4 regions of the Fusibacter sp. A1 genome follow, and region 4 is predicted to be linked to each of the others. Evidence: riboswitches for the same ligand, from Rfam matches in the RefSeq annotation. Region 4 holds a riboswitch; each other region holds the start of a gene.
What was found. A riboswitch is a leader RNA that binds a small molecule or an ion and turns the genes downstream of it on or off. The one in region 4 is predicted to bind cyclic di-GMP.
Positions count from the first base shown of each region.

Region 1: it holds a riboswitch for cyclic di-GMP, as region 4 does, so the genes downstream of both, DWB64_RS02195 (response regulator) here and DWB64_RS00920 (trypsin-like peptidase domain-containing protein) in region 4, are expected to answer to the same signal.
Region 2: it holds a riboswitch for cyclic di-GMP, as region 4 does, so the genes downstream of both, DWB64_RS12185 (hypothetical protein) here and DWB64_RS00920 (trypsin-like peptidase domain-containing protein) in region 4, are expected to answer to the same signal.
Region 3: it holds a riboswitch for cyclic di-GMP, as region 4 does, so the genes downstream of both, DWB64_RS09030 (A24 family peptidase) here and DWB64_RS00920 (trypsin-like peptidase domain-containing protein) in region 4, are expected to answer to the same signal.

Region 1 is NZ_QQWI01000002.1:47,015-49,219, reverse strand. Features, by position in the region: gene DWB64_RS02205 (hypothetical protein) at 1-344, opposite strand, end outside; gene thpR (RNA 2',3'-cyclic phosphodiesterase) at 414-944, opposite strand; cyclic di-GMP riboswitch class I at 1,106-1,188, shown strand; gene DWB64_RS02195 (response regulator) at 1,239-1,607, shown strand; gene DWB64_RS02190 (HD-GYP domain-containing protein) at 1,933-2,205, shown strand, end outside.
Region 2 is NZ_QQWI01000008.1:6,683-8,887, forward strand. Features, by position in the region: gene rsgA (ribosome small subunit-dependent GTPase A) at 1-674, opposite strand, end outside; gene DWB64_RS12185 (hypothetical protein) at 1,046-1,396, opposite strand; cyclic di-GMP riboswitch class I at 1,488-1,572, opposite strand; gene DWB64_RS12190 (hypothetical protein) at 1,702-2,199, opposite strand.
Region 3 is NZ_QQWI01000005.1:296,566-298,770, forward strand. Features, by position in the region: gene DWB64_RS09025 (GspE/PulE family protein) at 1-544, opposite strand, end outside; gene DWB64_RS09030 (A24 family peptidase) at 563-1,312, opposite strand; cyclic di-GMP riboswitch class I at 1,458-1,541, opposite strand; gene udk (uridine kinase) at 1,597-2,205, opposite strand, start outside.
Region 4 is NZ_QQWI01000001.1:221,377-223,581, forward strand. Features, by position in the region: gene DWB64_RS00920 (trypsin-like peptidase domain-containing protein) at 1-1,145, opposite strand, end outside; cyclic di-GMP riboswitch class I at 1,293-1,377, opposite strand; gene DWB64_RS00925 (hypothetical protein) at 1,617-2,205, shown strand, end outside.

The DNA of each region.
Region 1 (2,205 bases), on a different contig from region 4:
ACGGCTCCGCCTTCAAATATCAGCTTGTCGTTTTTATAGATCTTGTCGGGTAAGACGGTAAAGTGTTCAACCCGTCCATGCTCTTTCGTGTAAATTTCCACTTCTCGCTTGCCGTAAAGGACGATGAGGTTGTCCGCCTGATCCGGGTGCATGTACCAGGGATTCGCAACACCCATCGTAGGACCCGGCGATACCGCATCCTTTTGATGGAGCACACGGTCGATTGAATCGATCTTAGGTAGTGCGTCGAGTGGAAACAAGTCGAACATGACACCTTCGGTTTTTCTAAACGGTGTCAGCTCAATAATCTGATACAGGTCTTTTACTTCTTCAATGATCTTCAAGTTTATCCTCCCTTGATATGTTAATGGTGTTTACCTGCTTTTCAAGTCTCACACCCTAAATCGGTTCTTTCACTTGTCTGTAAAACCTTTTTCTTTCACCACCCTATAGACCAGCCTTTCATCCACACGCACGCTTTCCATGAGCGCGACGGAGCTGATCGTTACTTCAATGGGGCTGAAGTGTCTCATGGATACATCCTCGTCTAGGACCACACCTCTTGCGAATGTGATGTGGGGAACATAAGGCATCGCCTCTACTCTGAAACCCGCCTGTTTGAGTCTGAAATTCAACTCACCTTGCAAGCGAAGGAGCGTCTGATTCTCTTCAACTCCTATCCACAGAATTTTTTTGTTTTTTTTATGAAACTGGCCAAAGGAAGCTGCCACGAGATCCGGCTTACAAACATCGAATTCATCAAGCAGGACGCTGAGCCTCTCAACTTCATCGTCTGTCACATCACCGATGAAGGCAAGTGTCAGATGCAGGTTGTCACAGCTTGTGAACTTACCCCTTTTACAGTCCTTTGTCGTTTTTCTACAGGCGTCATGCAGCTTATATTTACATGCTTGTGTTATCGTAAGCGCAAAGAAGACTCTCACGCGGTCACCTCCTAAGGCGGTATATCCAATCCATACCCAATAACTTCATCATCGAATAAACTATCAAAGCCATATCAATAAATTTTTATTTAGAGCACCATGACAATTCATTGACAAGCCTTCCAAAGGATAGTACCCTATACCTATAAGTTTAACTGAATACATGAAAAAGGCAAACTCATCGAAAGGTGAAGACGCAAAGCTGTGAGTCTAAGGAGAAATCTATGATCGTCAAGCTACCGAAATACTGACGTCTTTTCGGGATGTTTTTTTTATGTCAAGATGGAGGTAAGAATGAAAAACATATTGATTGTGGACGATGCAGCGTTCATGCGGATGATGCTTAAGAACATTCTTGTAAGCCACGGATACAACGTGGTGGGGGAAGCGTCAAATGGAGCACAAGCTATCGAAAAGTACCACGAACTCAAGCCGGATATCATCACCATGGATATCACCATGCCTGAGGTCACAGGTATCGAGGCCCTTGAGGAGCTGATCAGAGTCGATCCATCCGTCAAAGTATGTATGGTCTCCGCATGCGGTCAGCCCCAGTTTCTGCTCGAAGCCATTAAAAAAGGCGCGAAGGACTTTATCACAAAGCCGTTCACACCGGATGAGGTGCTTTCAAAGATCAATCAAATCGCCAGCATGGCAAATTGATTTGGGTTAAAGATTCACGATCGAGCAATTTACTATGGACAAAGTTCACCTGAACTTTGTCTTTTTTATTTCAAAGCCACCATGCCGCGTACTTGATCGCAAGTCAGGGTCCGCTATGTTTAGCATCTGCTTCTTCTTGATTCCTACAAAATAAGGTGTTTTCCCTTGACAATTATTCCTAGTATGGTATTTTTATTAAGTTACCGATTGCTTACTTACAACTTATGGCAGAATAGCATGGTAGATTAACGTGTCGGCAAAGCAAAGCCTTCCATGCGCTTCACTTGTGAACCTATTGTTCACTTGCACAACCAAGAGGTCAATTATGAATGGATTCTTAACCTATAAGGAATGCGAGAGTATTCAAACCTTTGATAATCTTGCCGGTACATTTAAACTACTGGTTCAAGATGACAACATAGAAATTTTCGAATCGAACATACACGCCGGTAAATCGATTCTTTGTCAGCCCTATGAATCGAAAGATGCGCTTAATGTCATCATTGTGCAAGAAGGCACTCTTTTTCATACAAACGAGAGAAAAGTGATTACAAGCGGTCAACGCATCACATTCAAGAATCTGACAGAAACCCATCAT
Region 2 (2,205 bases), on a different contig from region 4:
GTTTTGAGCATCTGCCTGTGCGTGGTGGTATGTCTACCCCTGTCGTCGTTTCTAAGCCCGCCAATGCTCATGACCTCTTCGCCAAGAAGCGTATTGGTAAGCGTCGACTTTCCAACCCCCGAGCTACCGACAAAAACTATGGTCTGCTCAGGTTTAATTCTTGATTTCAGCTCTTCCATGCCGTCATTTGTCAGTACACTGATGACATGTACATGTTCAATACCCGACTGACTCTTGATATCTTCAACCACCCAAATCGCTTCGGGCATCAGATCGGACTTTGTAAGCACGACCTCAACATTTGCCCCACTACTCTTTGAAATGGTCACATAACGTAAAAGTCTTGAAAAATTCAAATCGTGATTCAGTGACATCAAAATGAAGATCGTATCGATATTAGCAGCAATCACCTGTTTATCAAGCCTACCACCAGCAACTTTTCTGCTAAACTCACTAGTTCGCTCTTCAATACGGTGTACAATCGCACGTCCGTTCTTATCCGAATCACGATCACAAAACACCCAATCGCCAACCGTCGGTAGATCAATTACCTCTTGATTGAAAAACGACCCCGCAACCTCACAGTTCACTTCAACGTCATTAATTAAGCACGTAACCAATTTGCCATGCGATGCAATCACACGGCCTTTCCATTCATTCTGATAATCTGTCAAATAAGCCTCCAAAATAATTAAAAGCCACCGACACCATTTGTCGATGGTAGTTTGAATGTTCTATTGTTTTTTATCATTGTCATCGACCTCCTTTAAATACTAGATAACTTAGTTTAGCACAGATTAAGTTATCAAAATTGGAATAAACGATTATAAAAATGTACGAAGTATTTCACCACTTCAGAACGTTTTGTGTTCTGAAACGCCCACTGCCTGTATTTTTGTAGTTTAAAATACGTTTAAGTGCTTGTAACTCATATACCTTATTTTATTGTATGAGGGTTTATGAGTTCACAAAAACATACATCCTCCTGACAACTAACACATTCACTGACCTCTCACTACTTGTCTACTCATCAACTGCCCCACCTTTAAGACAGTTCTTTTTTCTTTGTTAACTTAAATCCAACATTAAGCGCAATATTGATGACCACCACATTCAAAAAGGCGATCAGCACTAGTGCGAGAAGCGTCGTTTGACTTGTCATTATCGCAGTGATCACAACTTTTGTAATCGCACCGATCAGCGATAAGGTATCGATGAACTGTTTTGTATCCAACCTGCCTGCGTATTTTTTCCCCATGTGCATTCCAAGAAGCAGACCAGTCAGGATCACGCTACCCCAATTTGATAGTAGAGCGCTTCCGAACAGGATTTGCAACAGATCACCGCCTAGAGCGATGCCAATTACCAGTACCACAATAACCATTGATTTTTTCATTTTCTTCTCCTCTTAGTAGTTTTCCTTGTTTTTAACATTCTTGCCCACAAAAAAAGCAGCCCATACGGCTGCTCATCATTATTATCTTTATAACGGCAACCTGGCAATCATAGCTTTTACACCTTAGACCCACGGCTTTGCGTCTCAACCTTTCAGTTGATTTGCCAATATTCATTTAAGTACAGTTCATACTGTAACACATATTTTCAGCAAAAAAACACTAATATGCGTGGGGTTCCAATGTTTTTTCAAATAAAAAAACAGAGATCACTTTTTGTAATCTCTGTTTTGATCTTCAATTCACCTTAAAAGGGTTCTTTCTCAATCGTCTTATGTCGTTTTATGAGTAACAGACCGCCTGCGATCAGGGCGAGTGGCCAGATGAACTTGATGAGTCTTGCCAAGGGTTCAAAGGACATGACTTCAATTGTCAATACGAATACGCCGAATGCCGCAAGTCCTAGTCCTAGATACATGGCCCAAGCTGTCGATTTGAACGTGCCCCCATTCGCTTTATGAATGACGTGGATGCCTGCAAAACTCGCTCCTATCATCCAGAAGAATACAGGACCCTCCATCACACCTAAAATAGGTTCGATATTCGCAAATACTCCGACCCCAGCGATCAGCATTGCCGGTATTAAAAAACCTAATGAACGTTTACCTTTACCACCGAAGTAAGCAAGGAAGAACGCTGCCGATACAAACAGCAGAAATAGCTCATCACCTAAAAATCCGATGTTTCCAAGTAACGACACGAGGCCGATTCCGACCAGAATAACTCCTAATAAATTGCCTTTCATAAGTAA
Region 3 (2,205 bases), on a different contig from region 4:
TTACAAGGCGAACCATTGGTGCATTTGTGACGCCTTCATCTTCAACCACAACGTCGTCGCCGTCGCTATCGATCAGCTTTGAGTATTCTTCGGCTGCTTTTTCAGTATCGTCTGCCGAATCATAGTATCTCTCGATAAGCTGCTCGATATCCTTGCTTGGACTGATCACAATTTCAAGTTCAAGACCTGAGGCAATTCTGATATCATCCTTTGCTATCATATCAAGAGGGTCTGCCATTGCAACGACCAATCGATTGTTTTTAAAACCTATCGGCAACGCCTGATGTCTGAGCGCTAGGCTTTCATTTATTATTTTTGGTACCTTAGGATCTATGTAATAGGAATTCAGGTCGACATAAGAAATATCGAACTGAAGCTCTAAAACGCTATAAAGCTGCGCTTCTGTAATCAAGTGCTTGTTTAATAGAACTGTTCCTAATTTCAAGTTATGTTGTTTTTGCTCTTCTAAGGCTTCGTGAAGTTCGTCTAGTGTAAGATAACCCTGATCTATCAATATGTCGCCTAATCTTTTTTTCTTAATCATATATGTCCCCTATCAAGGTTATAAAATAGCTTGTAAGATCGTTGGATAAAACAATACTGAAAGTAGAATGCCTAGACTCAAGAAAGGTCCAAACGCGACTGCATCCTTTACTTTTTTTAGTTTAAACAGTAGTAGTACACTCACAAATATGCCGGATGTCGTAAAGGCAATCAAGTAGGCTGATATAACAGCAATCGGACCAATAAGAAGACCTGAAAAAAACATCAGCTTCAAATCACCCATACCCATGATCTCTACCTTTAAGAATACTCCAACCACAACCAGAAATAAGATGAATCCACCACCGTAAAGTCCTCCCAAAAGAAACATTCTAAGAGAAATTTGTCCAACAATCAAGTTGATTACAGCTAGTACACCGATACTCAAGTTTAAGGAATTAGGTATGATCTTGTGGTCGATATCGATAAACGTGACGCATATCAGCATAGATGATAATACCATTACTATAAAGGAGTTTAGGGATAATCCATATACCATATATGCAATGATATAGACTATTCCATTCAAGCCTTCAATTAAAGGATATCTAATGGAATACGGCTGACCGCAGTGTCTGCATTTTCCTCTAAAGATCAAATAGCTAAAAACAGGTATTAGGTCTAAAGGTTTTAGTTCTGTATGGCAGCTACCACATTGCGACCTTGGAGCGACGATGCTTTTATTTAGCGGTAATCTATAAATCACAACGTTTAAAAAGCTGCCGATTACGATTCCGTATACACCAATGAATAGGATTGCTAAGATCAAAGTTGAACCCCCGATGAATTATGTTTTAATTGTAATAAGTACTTCTAATTATAATGCTATTGCATCTTTCTTACAACTCAAATGGTAAAAATAAACCATTTTATCCATGAAATGACGCAAAAAATAAAATCGGCTGCAGTAATAACACTGCAGCCGATCGATCATAGCGAACTCGCCTTAGACTCAAGCTTTGCGTCCTACGTTTTCACGTAGTTTGCCTAAATATTTGTTTGATATTTAACTACTTACAGTATAAAACAAATTATACATTAAGTAAATCCTTTTTATATTGATTTCATCAACTGAGTTCTGATTGTAGCAACCATTACATCGATTGCTACTCTATTGAATCCACCTTCTGGAATGATGATGTCAGCGTATTTCTTGCTTGGTTCGATAAAGAGCTCATGAGCCGGTTTAACAGTCAACATGTATTGGTGAATCACAGAGTCTAGCGTTCTTCCACGTTCCTCGATATCCCTTTTGATTCTTCTTACGATTCTCAGGTCGGAATCGGTATCGACGAAGATCTTAATATCCAGTTGCTCTCTAAGTCTTTCATCCTCAAGCAGCATAATGCCTTCTACGATGATGATGTCTCGCGGTTCAACCTTTAAACGGTTGGAGCTGCGAGTATGTTCAGAAAAATCATACATTGGTTTCATGATTGGTTTTCCGGCCTTTAGCGTCTTGATATGCTCGATTAAAAGCTCAGTATCAAAAGCAAGCGGATGGTCGTAATTTGTTTTTATACGCTCACTCATCGACAAATGAGATTGATCCTTATAATAGGCATCTTGTTCCAGTATGGCGATCTTCTTTTCGGGTACAGATTCAAAAATTGATTTAGCTACTGTACTTTTTCCAGAACCAGAACCTCCGGTTATTCCAAT
Region 4 (2,205 bases):
AACAAGTTCACCGGTACGCAAAAGTTAAGGTTCTGACCTTCAACTAAAAAAGTTGTGATTCCGATTAGCTCACCATACTCATCCAATAGAGCACCACCGCTAGATCCTGGACTCACAGGTGCTGTAATTTGAATGATTACTTCCCTTATCGAACTAATGATTCCTTCAGACAAGGTGTTGATGAGCCCTTGAGGACTGCCTATCGTATAGATCTTCTGGCCTTTTTGTAAATCAAGTTCTTGTTTTACAGTTAGCGGTGTGACGGATGTGTCCTCAATTTGTAGCGCAGCTAAATCCAGATCGATGTCATACCCCGTTATGTAGACGTTTCCCTTATAGATGGAACCATCTTCATGTTCTATCTCAATGGTCTGCGCTTGGTCGATCACATGAAGATTTGTTCCGATTTTACCTGATTCATAATAGAATCCGCTGCCTAAGTAGTTCTCTCCCGTGTAGGTTTTTACATGTAACTTGACTAGGCTACCTGAAAGCGACGCAATTTCAGTAGTTGTAAGCTTTTTCTTCTCTACAACAGGAAGGCTTGCACCATAGGTTTTAGGACTATGGGCGTCCAATATCCTCTTGAATACCACCAAGGATTGTTCTTCGCTTGTGGGACTGCCTGGTGCGATCCTGTTGTCTCCTACTCCGGAAAGTATGCCGTTGTTTTTCGCCTTATACACTGCTGACCGTGCCCATGAGCTGATCTGAGCATGGTCTTCGAACAGTACGGTTCCCTCTGCAAGTTCGATTCCAGCTAGTTCAAGGGTTCTCACCATGAATACCGCAAGCTGCTCTCTTGTCAGTGAGCCGCTCGGATCAAACCGATTGTCACCCACACCTGTAGTGATTCCAATTGTCGCAGCTTTTAAACTGTTTTCATCTGTCGTATCGGTAAACTTTATTTCGGGATTGACCACAATCTGAGTTCCGGTGATCTCTTCATAAAGCTTGACCGACAGATACACAAATCGCTCTCTAGTGATATCACCTTGATAGTTGTCAAATGCAGAATCCCTTAACACTTGATACGATGACAAGGAATCAAGTGACTCTTTCGACCAATTTGATGGACTACCAGCTGCAAAAGTTACTGAACTGGCCAGTAAAAGTATCAAAAATACATGAATGACTTTACGCATTACATCCTCCCGCTACACACAATCGGTCGTAACCGATTCCCGCTTGTTTTTAGTGTATCCATTTTCTTATCACACTTTCCGAATCGCGCAATCATTGACCCTTTAAAACAAAAAAGGCAGCCAATTAGGCTGCTCATCATTATAGTTAACGGCAACCTGGCAATCATAGCTTAAACACCTTAGACCCATGGCTTTGCGTCTCAACCTTTCAGTTGATTTGCTCATTATTCGATTTTGGACTCCCGTACAGTATAACTCATTTTTAAGCATTAAAAACACTAATTTGTTAGGGATTTGCTTTTTTTTTTGAACCTTTCTCAATTTTCTGAACGTCTTGTCGGCCTTAATGGGATATTTCCTTGATTGAATTACCACCTACTCTTTCACTAAGAAGGGTCTTTACAATTGGTATCTAGAGTTTTATACTTAAATTACACACTGTTGTGTAATTTAAGTATAAAAGGAGCTCTTATGCAAGCAATCATGGAAACCATTTTTAATGTACTTTACCTTTCAACAGTCATTACTTTAGGTCTTATCATGTTAAGCCATACCAAAGAAAACAAGATGAATCGCCTATTCGGTGCGATGACCTTGCTTCTCGGTTTTGGTGACGCCTTTCATCTTGTACCAAGATCCTACGCACTCTTCACAACCGGTCTAGAAGCAAACGCGACAGCACTTGGTTTTGGTAAGTTCGTCACCTCGATCACCATGACCGTTTTTTATGTCATACTCTATAGAATCTGGATTGAAAAATACCGGGTACAGGAGTCAAAGACCCTTTCAATGACTATCTACTCACTTGCTGTCATTAGAATCGTTCTTTGCCTATTCCCACAGAATGACTGGTTCAACTTTTATCAACCGGTTAGCTGGGGAATCTACAGAAACCTTCCATTTGCCATCATGGGAGCAATCATACTCGTGCTCTTCTATCAGCAGGCTAAAAAACAGAGCGATCTTATTTTCAAGTTCATGTGGCTCGCCATCACACTGTCCTTCGGGTTTTATGTTCCCGTCGTACTCTGGGCAAAAACCTATTCATGGATCGGAATGC